Regions from separate parts of the Bradyrhizobium sp. B039 genome, predicted to be linked through region 1. Evidence: predicted binding sites of a transcription regulator. Region 1 holds the regulator's gene; each other region holds the start of a gene.

Region 1 (3,648 bases):
ATGGCGGTCGATCTGCGCGAGATCGTCGGCGCCATGCGCGTTGCGACCGATCTCGAGCGCATCGGCGACCTTGCCAAGAACATGGGCAAGCGCGTCGCGGCGCTGGAGACGGATTTCCATCCGCTCAAGCTGTTCCGCGGCCTCGAGCACATGACCGACCTCGTGCAGCAGCAGGTCAAGTCGGTGCTGGACGCCTATGCCGCGCATGATCTGCCGGCGGCGATGGCGGTGTGGAAGGGCGACGAGGAAGTCGACGCCATCTGCACCTCGCTGTTCCGCGAGCTCCTCACCTACATGATGGAGGATCCGCGCAACATCTCGTTCTGCATCCATCTGATGTTCTGCGCCAAGAACATCGAGCGGATCGGCGACCACGCCACCAACATCGCCGAGACCGTGTTCTACATGATCGAGGGCCAGGCGATCACCGACAAGCGACCGAAGGGCGACATGACGACCTTCGCCACGACGGTCCCGAATACCTGAAGACTTAAGGAGCGACGACACCATGGGCGCACGCATTATGGTGGTTGAGGACGAGGAAGCTCTCACCGAGCTTCTCCGCTACAACCTCGAAGGCGACGGCTATGATGTGGAGACGGTGATGCGCGGCGACGACGCCGACACCCGCCTCAAGGAACACATCCCCGATCTGATCGTACTCGACTGGATGCTGCCGGGCCTGTCGGGCATCGAGCTGTGCCGCCGGCTGCGGACCCGGCCCGAGACCAAGCAGCTCCCGATCATCATGCTCACCGCGCGCGGCGAGGAGAGCGAGCGGGTGCGGGGTCTTGCGACCGGCGCCGACGACTACATCGTCAAGCCGTTCTCGGTGCCGGAGCTCTTGGCACGCGTGAAGGGCCTGCTGCGGCGCGCAAGCCCGGAGCGGCTCGCCACGGTGCTGGCCTATGGCGACATCGAGCTCGATCGCGACAAGCGCCGCGTCGCGCGCTCGGGCCGGCCGATCGACCTCGGCCCGACCGAATATCGCCTCTTGGAGTTCTTCCTGGAGCATCCCGGCCGCGTGTTCTCGCGCGAGCAGCTGCTCGACAGCGTCTGGGGCCGCGACATCTACATCGACGAGCGCACCGTCGACGTCCACATCGGCCGCCTGCGCAAGCTGCTCAATCTCGGCCGCGAGCAGGATCCCATCCGCACCGTCCGCGGCGCCGGCTACGCGCTGGATGATCGCTTTGCGAAGGCGGAGCAGACGTAAGCTAGGGGCGAGTTGGTTTGGCGAGCTGTCGCCACGATATCGGTGTCGTCCCGGCGAAGGCCGGGACCCATAACCCCAGGGCGCAATTGTTTGCGCGACAAGGGTAACTCCGTGTCCCCGTAACCACATCTGCTGGTGGTTATGGGTCCCGGCCTTCGCCGGGACGACATCGGAGTGTGTCGATCCGTCATCGCGTGACGGCGCCGTCTTTGCAATCAGCTAGAGCGACAAACTCACCGCGAGGGCTTCGCCGGTGCGCGCCGGCGATCCGCGGCGGGCTGATATGCCACGCGCGAGTGCTGCGCGCAGTAGGGCAGGCCCGACAGCGCCCTGCCGCCGCAGAAGAAGAAATCCGGGCTCGAGGGATCGCCGACCGGCCAGTGGCAGGTCGCCTCGTTCAGCTCCAGCAGCGACAGCCGCTGGCTCATCGGCACCACGTTGTCGTAGGTGACCGGTTCGGCCTCCACCTCGACCTCGAAGGCCTGCGCCAGCGCGGTGTTGCCGCGCGCAATGGGGCGGCTCACCCGCATCATGTGCTGCGCGGGGCGCGCCTTGCGCGGCCGCGGAGCCGCCGATGAGGGGCTCTTGGCGCGGCCGGATAGGCCGAGCCTGTGTACCTTGCCGATCACGGCATTGCGGGTCACGTTCCCGAGCTCGGCTGCGATCTGGCTGGCCGATAATCCGGCCTCCCAGAGCTTTTTCAACTGCTCGACGCGATCGTCGGACCAGGTCAAAACCGTCATTGCACCCTTTCCCTCGCCGTGCGGCTGCCATCCTGGCGCCTCGCGGCGAATGCCTAAGCCTCGAAAAACCCGTGCCGTCAGAATCCCTTAAGGCTCGCCGGGCGCGCCGATAACGCCCGAACGTCTACGCCGGTACATGAGGACTTAGAGGATCAGAAACACTGCACGAGATGTCGTATCTGACAAGCCAAACGCTACAATATGGCGTGACTCACGCGCAAGAGTCCGCCGACTCGCTTCCACATGTTCCGTGGCGAAAACCCCGCAATTTCGGCTCCGCAAGACTACGGATTCAGCGTTTCGCGAGGCTTTCGGGCGGCATTGACACCGGTTTCACCAGGCATAAGATAGTGTCACGTGCCGCCCTTAAAAGGCGGCACGTTTCGTTTTCCGGGCCGGTCAATGGTGCGCTGCGTGAGCGTGTTCAGGCCGTCCGCAACATCAAGTGATCGTCATGACTAACAGCGCAGCGCCGCATTTGCTTCCCGTTTTCGCCAGATCCGACCTCGGTTTCGAGCGCGGCGAAGGCTGCTGGCTGATTGCGACCAATGGCGATCGCTATCTCGATTTTACCTCGGGCGTCGCCGTGAACGCGCTCGGCCATGCCCATCCCGCGCTGGTCAAGGCGCTGCAGGAGCAGGCCACAAAACTCTGGCACATGTCGAACCTGTTCCAGAGTCCGGACGGCGAGAAGCTCGCTGCGCGCCTGTGCAATGAAAGCTTCGCGGACTTCGTGTTCTTCTGCAATTCCGGCGCCGAGGCGCTGGAAGGTGTGATCAAGCTGGTCCGCCATCATCACTTCTCCAAGGGGCATCCGGAACGTTACCGCATCATCACCTTCGAAGGCGCCTTCCATGGCCGCACGCTGGCGACGCTGGCTGCGACGGGATCTGCAAAATATCTCGAAGGTTTTGGTCCGCCGATGGATGGCTTCGACCAGGTCCCGCATGGCGACATCGAGGCCGTGAAGAAGGCAATCGGTCCGCAGACCGCCGGCATCCTGATCGAGCCGATTCAGGGCGAGGGCGGCGTGCGTTCCGCAACGCCTGCGTTCCTCAAGGCATTGCGCCAGCTTTGCGACGAGAAGGGCCTGCTGCTCGCCTTCGACGAGGTGCAGACCGGCATGGGCCGCACCGGCGATCTGTTCGCGCATCGGCGTACCGGCGTCACACCTGACGTGATGTCGCTGGCCAAGGCGCTCGGCGGCGGCTTCCCGATCGGTGCGATCCTGGCCACCGCGGACGCGGCGGCCGGCATGGGTCCCGGCTCGCACGGATCGACCTTCGGCGGCAATCCGCTCGCGATCTCGGCTGCGAATGCCGTGCTCGACGTCATGCTGAAGCCCGGCTTCTTCGATCACGTGCAGAAGATGTCGCTGCTGCTCAAGCAGAAGCTCGCCTCCGTGATCGACCGTCATGGCGATGTCGTCAGCGAGGTGCGCGGCGAGGGCCTCCTGATCGGCATCAAGGCCGTGGTGCCATCAGGCGATCTCGTCGCGGCGCTGCGCAACGAGAAGCTGCTCACGGTCGGCGCCGGCGACAATGTCGTGCGTTTCCTGCCGCCCTTGATCGTCACCGAAGCCGAGATTGAGGACAGCGTCGGGCGGCTCGAACGCGCCTGCGCCGCGATCTCGTCCAGTCAGACCAAGCGGGCGGCAAGCTGATGAGCAAGTCGCCGAAGCACTTCCTC
Region 2 (3,648 bases), 680 kb from region 1:
CGCGGCTTAAGCGCGGATTTGTGAACGGTGGCTCACTGCGAAGTGAGTAGAAGGTTAAACGAAGGCGGCCTATCACAAGGCCGCCTTCGCGCGTTTGCGGCATGCTTCGGATGGGCCCGCCCGGCGGAAACTCCGCCCTGGACGGTCGAATGTGCCGTGCCCGTAAGACTACGGTGACCATCAGGCGATAAGATTTCCCTTCCCACGAGCAACGGTGTGCGGCGTTCGACATGACAGCAATGACGGCTTCTCATCTGATTTCACGTTGGTCCGGTGCCTTCTGGTCGGGAGCACTCGGCATCTGTGCGATCGTCGCCGTCATCCGTCCCGCTGAGGCTGATCCCCGCGCCGTGGTTGAGCTCTTCACCTCGCAGGGCTGCTCCTCCTGCCCGCCCGCCGACAAGATCATCGGCGATCTCTCCAGCGATCCCTCGATCATCGCGCTGAGCATGCCGATCGATTATTGGGATTATCTCGGCTGGAAGGACACGCTGGCGGATTCGCGCTTCTCGGCGCGGCAGCGCGCTTATTCGCGCATGCGCGGCGACCGCGAGGTCTACACCCCGCAGGTCGTGGTGAACGGCTCGACGCATGTCGTCGGCAGTGATCGTGCCGGCATCGAGAGTGCGATCGGCAAGACCGACAAAGGCATGGGCGTGATGAGCGTGCCGGTGACGATGTCGCTCTCGGGCAAGCAGATCAACGTGTCGGTGGCCGCGAGCAAGGAGCCGGCGATCTCGCACGGCGAAGTCTGGATCTGCTCGATTGCGAAGTCAGTGCCGATCGCGATCGCCAAAGGCGAAAATCGCGGACAGCAGATCACCTATCACAACGTGGTGCGCAACCTGCTCAAGGTCGGCGACTGGAACGGTCGTCCGGAAAGCTGGACGGTGCCGATCGAGAACCTCACGCGCGACGGCGTCGATGGCGCGGTGGTCTATGTCCAGGACGGCAGCCGCGAGAAACCCGGCCCGATGCTGGGCGCGGCATACACGTCGCTGCACTGAAGCGCACGCTTCGCATTCTTCCTGATGCGCGGTCTGGCTCTATCTCCTCATGGTGAGGAGCGCGCCCCTTGCGCGCGCGGCGGACGATGCTGCGCATCGCCGCGAGAACCATGAAAGGCCCCGCTGATGCCGCTCGGGCCTCGATCCTTCGGGACGCCGCGCGAAGGATGAGGGGAGAGAGCGTACGCAAGATCGTGTCGGAAAAATCTTGTCCCTCGTCATTCCGGGGCGCGCCTCTTTGGCGCGAGCCCGGAATCCATTTCTCAACTGGGAACCTTGGATTGATGGATTCCGGGCCCGCGCTTCGCGCGTCCCGGAATGACAGCGGGGGAAGAAACATCCCGACACAAACAAAAAAGGACCAACTCGCGTTGGCCCTCCTTGTCGCGCGTACAGACCCGATCCCGTCGACCCCGGGGGGCTGGGGGCTGAGGAATCCGGAACCGAAAGGACCGGGTCAACGCACACAGCTCTTTTCGCAGTGCAGGGCGGCAGGCGCTGGGCGGAAAAGCGGCGATACTATGATTCCTGCTAACGATCCCGTGACGGTTCGTCGCGACAGAGTTCCACCGTTGCGTGTGTTCCGATTCGCCCCCGGTTCAATGGGTTGCACCGAGAGCTCTTCAAACAGCCCTCGAGAGCCCCTTGCGGTGGGGAACGGTTGGCGCAATCATGCGATTGTCATGATCCGCGGTTCCGGGGACGGTTTTCGCGGACGCGATCATGCCGTGCGATCAGGAGGCGCTCCATGAGTCTGACGTCGGAGGATGCCGATCCGAGCGAGCAGCGCGCGGCGGCGCGTCCCCCCGCTGCGAATGCGCAGCCGAACCAGGTGACCTTCAACCGGCTCGAGCTGCGCCGAATTCTCAATCTCTACGGCCGCATGGTCGCCGACGGCGAGTGGCGCGACTATGCCATCGACTTCCTGAAGGACCGTGCGGTGTTCTCGGTCTATCGCCGCGCCTCGGAAGTGCCGATCTATCGCATCGAGAAGGACCCGCGCCTCGCGCGCAAGCAGGGCATGTACAGCGTGATCTCGGCGACCGGCCTGATCCTGCGCCGCGGCCACGAGCTCGAGCGCGTGCTGCTGGTGATCGATCGCAAGCTGGCCGTGGTGTGACGACCTTCGGTCGTCATTCCGGGGCGCGACGAAGTCGCGAACTCCGGCGCGCGGTTGCGCGCCTGAGAATCTCGATCCGCATCGCTCGCTTGAAACTTCTGGATTCCGGGTTCGCGCTATGCGCGCCCCGGAATGACGTGAGGCGCTTACTTCCCCGGCACCGTGCTGGCGCCCTCGCCGAGCTCGCGCTGCATCATCACCGTGTCGAGCCAGCGGCCGAATTTCAGCCCGACATTGGGATGCGTGCCGATCATCCTGAAGCCGCCCTTGGTGTGCACGCCGATCGAGCCGGCATTGGCGGAATCGCCGATCACCGCGATCATCTGGCGGAAGCCGCGCGCCTCGCACTCGGCGATCAGCCGCTCCAGCAGCAACGAGCCGACGCCGCGGCGGTGGAAGGAGGGGTCGAGATAGATCGAATTCTCGACCGTGAAGCGATAGGCTGGCCGCGGCCGGTAGGCGCCGGCATAGGCGTAGCCGGCAACGCGGCCGTCGAGGATGGCGACGAAATAGGGATAGCCGCCGTCGACCAGCGCGCGGTAGCGCCGCGTCATCTCGGCAAGATCCGGCGGCTCCAGCTCGAACGTCGCCGTGCCCTCGCGGACGGCCTGCTGGTAGATGGCGGTGATGGCGGGGAGGTCGGCCTCAAGGGTGGGCCTGATTTCAGGTGCGGACATGGGTAAAGATTAGAGCCTTCCCGCGGCGGCCGGAAGAGGCAACATCGTTTCCATATACTCCGTCATTGCGAGGAGCCCTTGCGGCGAAGCAATCCAGAAATGCATCCGCGGAGGCGCTCTGGATTGCTTCGCTGCGCTCGCAATGACGGTGTTCGTGGTGGCACCCGGCCCAAACAAAAACCCCGGCCTTGCGGCCGGGGCTCATGTCGTTCTCTCTGGTCGATCGCTTAATCGCGCTGGCCGAGGAGCTGCAGGAGCAGCGTGAACAGGTTGATGAAGTTCAGGTACAGCGACAGCGCGCCGGTGATGGCCGCACGCTCTGCGATGTCACCGCCGGCCGCAGCGTAGCCGTAGATGTAGTCGTTCTTCAGCCGCTGGGTATCCCAGGCGGTGAGGCCCGCGAACACCAGCACGCCGACCACCGACACGATGAACTGCAGCATCGAGCTGGCCAGGAACAGGTTCACCAGGCTCGCGATGATGATGCCGATCAGGCCCATGAACAGGAACGAGCCCATCCCGGTCAGATCACGCTTGGTGGTGTAGCCGTAGAGGCTGAGCGCACCGAAGGTCGCCGCGGTGATGAAGAACACCCGCACAATCGAGGTGTGCGTGAACACCAGGAAGATCGACGACAGCGAGATGCCCATCAGCGCCGAGAACACCCAGAACAGGATCTGGGCGGTCGAAGGCGCCAGACGGTTGATGCCTGCCGAGATCACGAACACCATGGCGAGCGGCGCGAGCATGAACAGCCACTTCAGGGGGCTGACGAACATCGCATAGCCGAACGGCGTCAGGAACAGCTTGCCGACGCGGACGGCTTCCGGGGTCGGAACGTCGG
Region 3 (3,648 bases), 4.3 Mb from region 1:
GAGGTCGAACAGGCCGCCGAAGCCGCCGATCTCGGCGTCGGCGCCGGGCCGCGCGGTGGCGCGCACCATCGGCTTGATCAGATCGACCAGGCGGTTGCCCGCGTCGATATCGACGCCTGAATCGGCGTAGGTGAGGCCGTTTTTGCGGTCGGTCATGCCCGATTTCCAGTGGGGTTGCGGCTGGTTACGTCGAATTCCGGGGACGCGCAATGGCTCGCATGGCGCTCGGCGCCATACTATGTAGATATCAACGGGTTCAGCCTTCAAACGGGGCGGATTCGAGGTCAGGCCGGGTGCCGGGAAGCGCCGCGTGAGTATTCCGAACATCATCACTCTGGGCCGCATCATGCTGGTCCCGATCATCGTCTGGGCCATCGTGTCGAGCCAAATGGAGGTGGCGTTCGCCGTCTTCCTGATCGCCGGGATCAGCGATGCCGTGGACGGCTTCCTCGCCAAGCGCTTCAACATGGCAAGCGAGCTCGGGGCCTTGCTCGATCCGCTCGCGGACAAGGCGCTGCTGGTCTCGATCTATATGTCGCTCGGCATCTGGGGCGCGATTCCGCGCTGGATCGTGATCCTGGTGGTATCCCGCGACATCATGATTGTCGCCGCCGTGATCGTGTCCTGGCTGTTCGACCGGCCCGTCGAGATGAAGCCGTCGAAAGTGTCGAAGCTCAACACGGTCGCCCAGGTGGCATTCGCGGCGCTGGTGCTGGCCGCGCTTGCCTTCGGGTTCAAGCCGGCGCCCTATGATATTATCCTGATGGGCCTCGTCACGATCTTCACGCTCTCCTCCGTGTCGCTCTATCTCGTCGAGTGGGTCCGGCACATGAGCACGATCGAGGCCAAATGAGCGCGAACCGGCCCCGCAAAAGGCCAACTCACGCCCGATCAAGTCGAATCTTTCAAGCGAAGCCGGCCGTCCGGCATGGAGCAAAGCAAGCGTGGCAGGCCGCGTTCACCCCCGACAATTGGCGTTCTCGCTGCCACACGCGGAGAGCCTCAGCCGGGACAATTTCCTCGAAGGCCCCGCCAACGCTGCCGGCCTCGCCTTGATCGACGGCTGGCCGGAATGGCCGAACCGGATCATGTGGCTGGCCGGCCCCGAAGGCAGCGGCAAGAGCCATCTCGCCGCGATCTGGGCCGAGGAGGCCGGCGCCCGCTCGACCACGGCCAATGCGTTGACCGCCGCAGGCGTTCCTGGCGCGCTCGCCACCGGCGCGCTGGTGGTCGAGGATCTCAAGGCCAAGGATTTTGACGAGCGCGCCCTCTTCCACCTGATGAACCTCGCCCGTGAGGATGGCGCCTACGTCCTGTTCACGGGGCGCGATGTGCCGGCTGCGCTGGACATCGAGCTCAACGACCTGCGCTCGCGGCTGCGCGCAGTGCCGGTGGTCACGCTGCTGCCTCCTGACGACCAGCTCTTCCGCGGCCTGATCGTCAAATTCTGCGCCGACCGCCAGCTCACCGTGGACGAGAGCGTGGTCAGCTACCTCGCCACCCGCCTGGAGCGATCCTCGGCCGCCGCCCGGCAGGCCGTGGAACTGCTCGACAGCGAAGCCCTGCGGCTCGGCCGCCCGGTGACCCGGGCGCTGGCCGCCGAGCTGCTCCGCGACGCCTGACCGCGCCCCAACGCCGCTTGACGGCGCGGAACGGCGGAACATCAATGTCATCGAAACGTCATCGCCCTAACACATGCTCCCGGCGGTTTTGCGCGTCAGTCGCAAATTGGGGCAAACTGGATGGACCGACTTCTCATGGACTCCGCGCAAGCTGTTGAAATAAAAGAAAAAGTCCCGGAGACGGAAAGCCTGCCGGCGATCGCATCGAGCCCCGAGCGATTCATCAACCGCGAGCTCTCCTGGCTGCATTTCAACCGCCGCGTCCTGGAGGAATCGGTCAATCCCAGCCATCCCGTGCTGGAGCGGGTGCGATTCCTGTCGATTTCCGCGAACAACCTCGACGAATTCTTCATGGTCCGCGTCGCCGGCATCAAGGCCCAGGTGCGCGAGGGCATTGCCGAGCGCAGCCCCGACGGCCTGACGCCGTCCGAGCAGCTCGCGCTGATCAACCGCACGGTCTCCCAGCTTGCTTCCGACCAACAGGCGATCTGGCGCGACCTGCGCGCCACGCTGGCCGATGTCGGCATAGTGCTGGTGGACGGCAAGGAGGTCACCAAGGCTGAGCGGACCTGGATCGAGGACTACTTCCTCAACAACGTGTTCCCGCTGCTGACGCCGCTCGCGATCGACCCGGCCCATCCCTTCCCGTTCATCCCGAGCCTCGGCTTCACCATCGCGCTCCAGCTCACGCGCGCCGCCGACGGCAAGCAGATGAACGCGCTGATCCGCATGCCCGGCAAGATCGACCGCTTCATCCGCCTGCCGTCCGAGGGCACGATGCGGCTGATCTCGCTGGAGCAGGCGACCGCCCTGTTCATCAACCGACTGTTCCCCGGCTACAATCTGCATGGCCAGGGCGCCTTCCGCATCCTCCGCGACTCCGAGCTCGAAATCGAGGAAGAGGCCGAGGATCTCGTCCGCCTGTTCGAGACCGCGCTGAAGCGCCGCCGCCGCGGATCGGTGATCCGGCTCGAGATCGACGCCAAAATGCCGGAGCAGCTGCGCAACTTCGTGCAGCATGCCCTCTCCGCCGCCGATGACGAAGTCTTCCTGGTCGACGGCGTGCTCGCCATGAACGAGCTGTCGCAGCTCACCCGCCTCGACCGGCCCGACCTCGAATTCACCCCTTACGTGCCGCGCCATCCCGAGCGCGTGCGCGAGCATGGCGGCGACATCTTTGCCGCGATCCGGCAGAAGGACCTCGTGGTCCATCACCCCTACGAATCCTTCGACGTGGTGGTGCAGTTCCTCCAGCAGGCAACGCGCGACCCCGATGTCGTCGCGATCAAGCAGACGCTCTACCGCACCTCCAACAATTCGCCGATCGTGCGCGCGCTCGCCGAAGCCGCCGAGGCCGGCAAATCCGTCACCGCGCTGATCGAGCTCAAGGCGCGCTTCGACGAGGAGGCCAACATCCGCTGGGCGCGCGACCTCGAGCGCGCCGGCGTGCAGGTCGTCTATGGCTTCCTCGAACTGAAGACGCACGCAAAACTCTCGATGGTGGTGCGCCGCGAGGGCGGCAGCCTCACGACCTACGTCCACACCGGCACTGGCAACTACCACCCGGTCACCGCACGTATTTATACCGACCTCTCCTACTTCACCTCGGAGCCCACCATCGGGCGCGATGCCGCGCGCGTCTTTAACTTCATCACCGGCTATGCCGCGCCGAGCGATCTGGAAAAGATGGCGGTGTCGCCGCTGACCCTGCGCAAGCGCATCATCGAGCACATCCAGGGCGAGACCGCGCATGCGCGGCACGGCCGCCCCGGCGCGGTCTGGATGAAGATGAATGCGCTGGTCGACCCAGACATCATCGACGCGCTGTATGAGGCCTCACAGGCCGGCGTTCAGGTCGAGCTCGTGGTGCGCGGTATCTGTTGCCTCAGGCCCGGTATCCCTGGCCTGTCGGAGAACATCCGCGTCAAGTCGATCATCGGGCGCTTCCTGGAACACGGCCGAATCTACTGCTTCGGCATGGGCCAGGGGCTGCCGAGCACGAAAGCGGCTGTGTATATCTCCTCGG
Region 4 (3,648 bases), 4.3 Mb from region 1:
AGGAAGGTCGCCATGAACAGGGTCGCGGCGCCGCCAGTTTCGGCGCAAAAGCCCTGCATCGGCGTCAGTTTCGTGATGCGCAGGCCCATGGTGCGGACGATGCGCCAGCCGCCCATCAGCGTGCCCATCGCCATCGCCGCCTGGCAGGACAGCACGACCCAGAACGGCACCGAGAATTCGCTGCCGAGATGGCCCTGTGAATAGAGCAGCACGGCGATGATGCCCATGGTCTTCTGCGCGTCATTGCCGCCATGGCCGAGCGAATAGAGCGAGGCGGAGGCGAATTGCAGGATGCGGAAGGCGCGATCCACGGCGAAGGGCGTCGATCGCACCGAGGCCCAGGAGACGATCGCAACCAGCAGCATCGCCAGCAGGAAGCCGACCAGCGGAGACAGCACGATGGCGATCACCGTCTTGGACAATCCGCTCCAGACCGCCGCCGAAATCCCGGCTTTGGCCACGCCGGCACCGAACAACCCGCCGATCAGCGCATGCGACGACGAAGACGGGATGCCGAGCGCCCAGGTCACGAGGTTCCAGACGATGGCGCCGACCAGCGCCGCGAAGATCACGTGGGCATCGACGATTGAGGGATCGATAATGCCGGTGCCTATGGTCTGGGCGACGTGCAGCCCGAACACCATGAAGGCGACGAAATTGAAGAAAGCGGCCCAGAACACCGCGAATTGCGGCCGCAGCACGCGGGTCGAGACGATGGTCGCGATCGAATTGGCGGCGTCATGCAGGCCGTTCAAGAAGTCGAACAGCAGCGCGACGGCGATCAGTCCGACCAGGACGGGAAGACCCAACGCAGCATCCACGGCGAGGCCCCTGCCTTAAAGTTTTGGCATGATTTGCGCGGACAACCGCTGCACATTTTTCCGGATCATGCGCTACACTTGCTCGATGACGATGCTGTTGATCTCGTTTGCGACGTCGTCGAAGCGATCGGCGACCTTTTCGAGATGGTCGTAGATCTCGACACCGACGATGAAATCCATCGCGTTGCCGTCGCGGTGTTTGAGGAACAGCTCCTTCATCCCGATGTCGTGGAGATCGTCGACCCGGCCCTCGAGCTTGGTCAGCTCTTCCGTGATCGCGGTCAGCATGGCCACGTTCTTGCCGATCTGCTGCATCAGGGGCAGCGCACGGCCGACCAGATTGGCGCATTCGATCAGAAGCCCGCCGATCTCGCGCATCGGCGGCTCGAAGGCGCGGACCTCGAACAGCATCACGGCCTTGGCGGTCTGCTGCATCTGGTCGATGGCGTCGTCCATCGAGGTGATGAGGTTCTTGATGTCGCCGCGGTCGAACGGCGTGATGAAGGTGCGGCGCACCGCCGTCAGCACCTCACGGGTGATGTTGTCGGCATCGTTCTCGAACTGGTTGACGCGCTGGCAATAGACCGGCGTCTCCTCGCCCCCGTTGAGCATGCCCTGGAGCGCGATCGAGCCCTGGATCACGGTCTGGGCATGGCGGTCGAACAGGTCGAAGAACCGTTCTTCCTTGGGCAGGAAAGCGCGAAACCATCGCATCATGGGGATAGACTACCGGTTGGAAATGGCCCGGCCCGGAAGGGCCGTCACGAAACTGTCATAGACCATTTTCGGTCCGCGCGCGTGCCACCTCACGCCCGCGGCGCCGGATCATCCACCACTTTCACGAAGCAGGTAAATTGACCTTAAATCAATTACTTAGAGCGAACGCCGGAAGTAATGCGCGATTTCACCGACGACGCCGCGGCGGAAGGTGAGCACGCAGATCACGAAGATCGAGCCCTGGATCACCGTCACCCACTGGCCGAAGCTCGCCAGATATTGCTGCATGGCGATGATCACGAAGGCGCCGACCACGGGTCCGAAGATGGTCCCGAGACCCCCGACCAGCGTCATCAGCACGACTTCGCCCGACATCGACCAGTGCACGTCGGTGAGCGAGGCATTCTGCGCCACGAACACCTTCAGCGATCCGGCGAAGCCGGCCAGCGTGCCCGACAGGACGAAGGCCATGAACTTGTACTGGTCGGTGCGGTAGCCGAGCGAGATCGCGCGCTGCTCGTTCTCGCGGATCGACTTCAGCACCTCGCCGAACGGCGAGTTGATGATGCGGAAGATCAACAGGAAGCCGGCGAGGAAGCCGACCAGCACGACGTAGTACAGGACCGTCGGCTTGGAGAGATCGAGGACGCCGAACATGTGCCCCTGCGGAATGCCCTGGATGCCGTCTTCGCCATGGGTGAACGGCGCCTGGAGGTAGATGAAGTACAGGAGCTGCGACAGCGCCAGCGTGATCATCGAGAAATAGATGCCCTGGCGGCGGATCGAGATGTAGCCGGTCACGATCGAGAGCACGAAAGCACCGGCGACGCCGACGAGGATGCCGAGCTCCGGCGGCAACGCCCACACCTTCAGCGCATGCGCGCTGCAATAGCCGGCCGTGCCTAAGAACATCGCGTGGCCGAACGACAGCAGGCCGCCATAGCCGATCAGAAGGTTGAAGGCGCAGGCGAGGAGCGCGAAGCACAGCGCCTGCATCACGAAGAACGGATAGACCCCCGTGAACGGCACCGACGCCAGCAGCAGCGCCATCACCGCAAACACGATCATCTCGTCACGCATCGCGCGCGGGGTCGCCCGCAGCGTATCGTCCGTCAAGGCTGTCATATCAGGCCGCCCTTCCCGTCAATCCCGATGGCTTCACCAAGAGCACCAGCACCATCAGCACGAACACGACGGTGTTGGAGGCCTCGGGGTAGAAATACTTGGTCAGGCCCTCGATCACGCCGAGCGCGAAACCTGTGATGATCGAGCCCATGATCGATCCCATGCCGCCGATCACCACCACGGCAAACACCACGATGATGAGGTCGGCGCCCATCAGCGGCCGCACCTGGTTGATCGGCGCCGAGAGCACGCCGGCGAGCGCGGCAAGGCCGACGCCGAGACCGTAGGTCAGCGTGATCATGCGCGGCACGTTGATGCCGAAGGCGCGGACCAGCGTCGGGTTTTCGGTCGCGGCGCGGAGGTAAGCGCCGAGCCGCGTCTTCTCGATCAGGTACCAGGTCGCCAGACACACGATAAGCGAGAACACGACGACCCAGCCGCGATAGACCGGAAGGAACATGAAGCCGAGATTCATGCCGCCCTTGAGCTGGTCAGGAATGGCGTAAGGCAGGCCCGACGATCCAAAATAGTTCTGGAACACGCCCTGCACGATCAGCGCAATGCCGAAGGTCAGCAGCAGGCCGTAGAGATGGTCAAGCCCGGTCAGCCATTGCAGCATGGTCCGTTCCAGGATCATGCCGAAGATGCCGACGACGATCGGAGCGACGATCAATGCCGGCCAGTAGCCGATACTGAGATAATCATTGTTCAGCAGGAAATAGGCGACGAAGGCGCCCATCATGTAGAGCGCGCCGTGGGCGAAATTGATGATGTTGAGCATGCCGAAGATCACGGCAAGCCCGAGACTGAGCAGCGCGTAGAACGAGCCGTTGATCAGTCCCACCAGTAGCTGAGCGTAAAGTGCCTGCATCGATCCCGCACCCGGTCCCTTCGGCGTTCCCCTGAAAGTCGCCCGCAGGCCTCAAAGGCCTGCGGGCCGTTATCCTACTTCTTCAACAGCGCGCACTTGCTCTCGGACAGCGGC

What was found. Region 1 encodes PhoB, which activates phosphate uptake and scavenging genes when phosphate is short. Its sites were predicted from a motif close to TGTCATNNANCTGTCAT; they were not measured.
Region 2: a site for PhoB is predicted at 1,676-1,692, ahead of AAFG50_RS00935 (DUF2794 domain-containing protein). Genes of this name have one in related genera too.
Region 3: a site for PhoB is predicted at 1,668-1,684, ahead of AAFG50_RS19485 (RNA degradosome polyphosphate kinase). Genes of this name have one in related genera too.
Region 4: a site for PhoB is predicted at 1,581-1,597, ahead of AAFG50_RS19100 (DUF47 domain-containing protein). Genes of this name have one in related genera too.

The regions. Positions count from the first base shown of each region.
Region 1 covers NZ_CP152416.1:8,462,504-8,466,151, reverse strand. Annotated here, with positions in the region: gene phoU (phosphate signaling complex protein PhoU) at 1-486, shown strand, start outside; gene phoB (phosphate regulon transcriptional regulator PhoB) at 509-1,216, shown strand; gene AAFG50_RS39970 (GcrA family cell cycle regulator) at 1,450-1,959, opposite strand; gene AAFG50_RS39965 (aspartate aminotransferase family protein) at 2,414-3,622, shown strand; gene argF (ornithine carbamoyltransferase) at 3,622-3,648, shown strand, end outside.
Region 2 covers NZ_CP152416.1:188,537-192,184, forward strand. Annotated here, with positions in the region: gene acnA (aconitate hydratase AcnA) at 1-10, shown strand, start outside; gene AAFG50_RS00930 (DUF1223 domain-containing protein) at 231-1,007, shown strand; gene AAFG50_RS00935 (DUF2794 domain-containing protein) at 1,756-2,127, shown strand; gene AAFG50_RS00940 (GNAT family N-acetyltransferase) at 2,274-2,804, opposite strand; gene AAFG50_RS00945 (Bax inhibitor-1/YccA family protein) at 3,032-3,648, opposite strand, start outside.
Region 3 covers NZ_CP152416.1:4,201,737-4,205,384, reverse strand. Annotated here, with positions in the region: gene purM (phosphoribosylformylglycinamidine cyclo-ligase) at 1-156, opposite strand, end outside; gene AAFG50_RS19495 (CDP-alcohol phosphatidyltransferase family protein) at 311-853, shown strand; gene AAFG50_RS19490 (DnaA/Hda family protein) at 945-1,622, shown strand; gene AAFG50_RS19485 (RNA degradosome polyphosphate kinase) at 1,758-3,648, shown strand, end outside.
Region 4 covers NZ_CP152416.1:4,117,819-4,121,466, reverse strand. Annotated here, with positions in the region: gene AAFG50_RS19105 (inorganic phosphate transporter) at 1-821, opposite strand, end outside; gene AAFG50_RS19100 (DUF47 domain-containing protein) at 894-1,538, opposite strand; gene AAFG50_RS19095 (branched-chain amino acid ABC transporter permease) at 1,695-2,663, opposite strand; gene AAFG50_RS19090 (branched-chain amino acid ABC transporter permease) at 2,665-3,534, opposite strand; gene AAFG50_RS19085 (ABC transporter substrate-binding protein) at 3,609-3,648, opposite strand, start outside.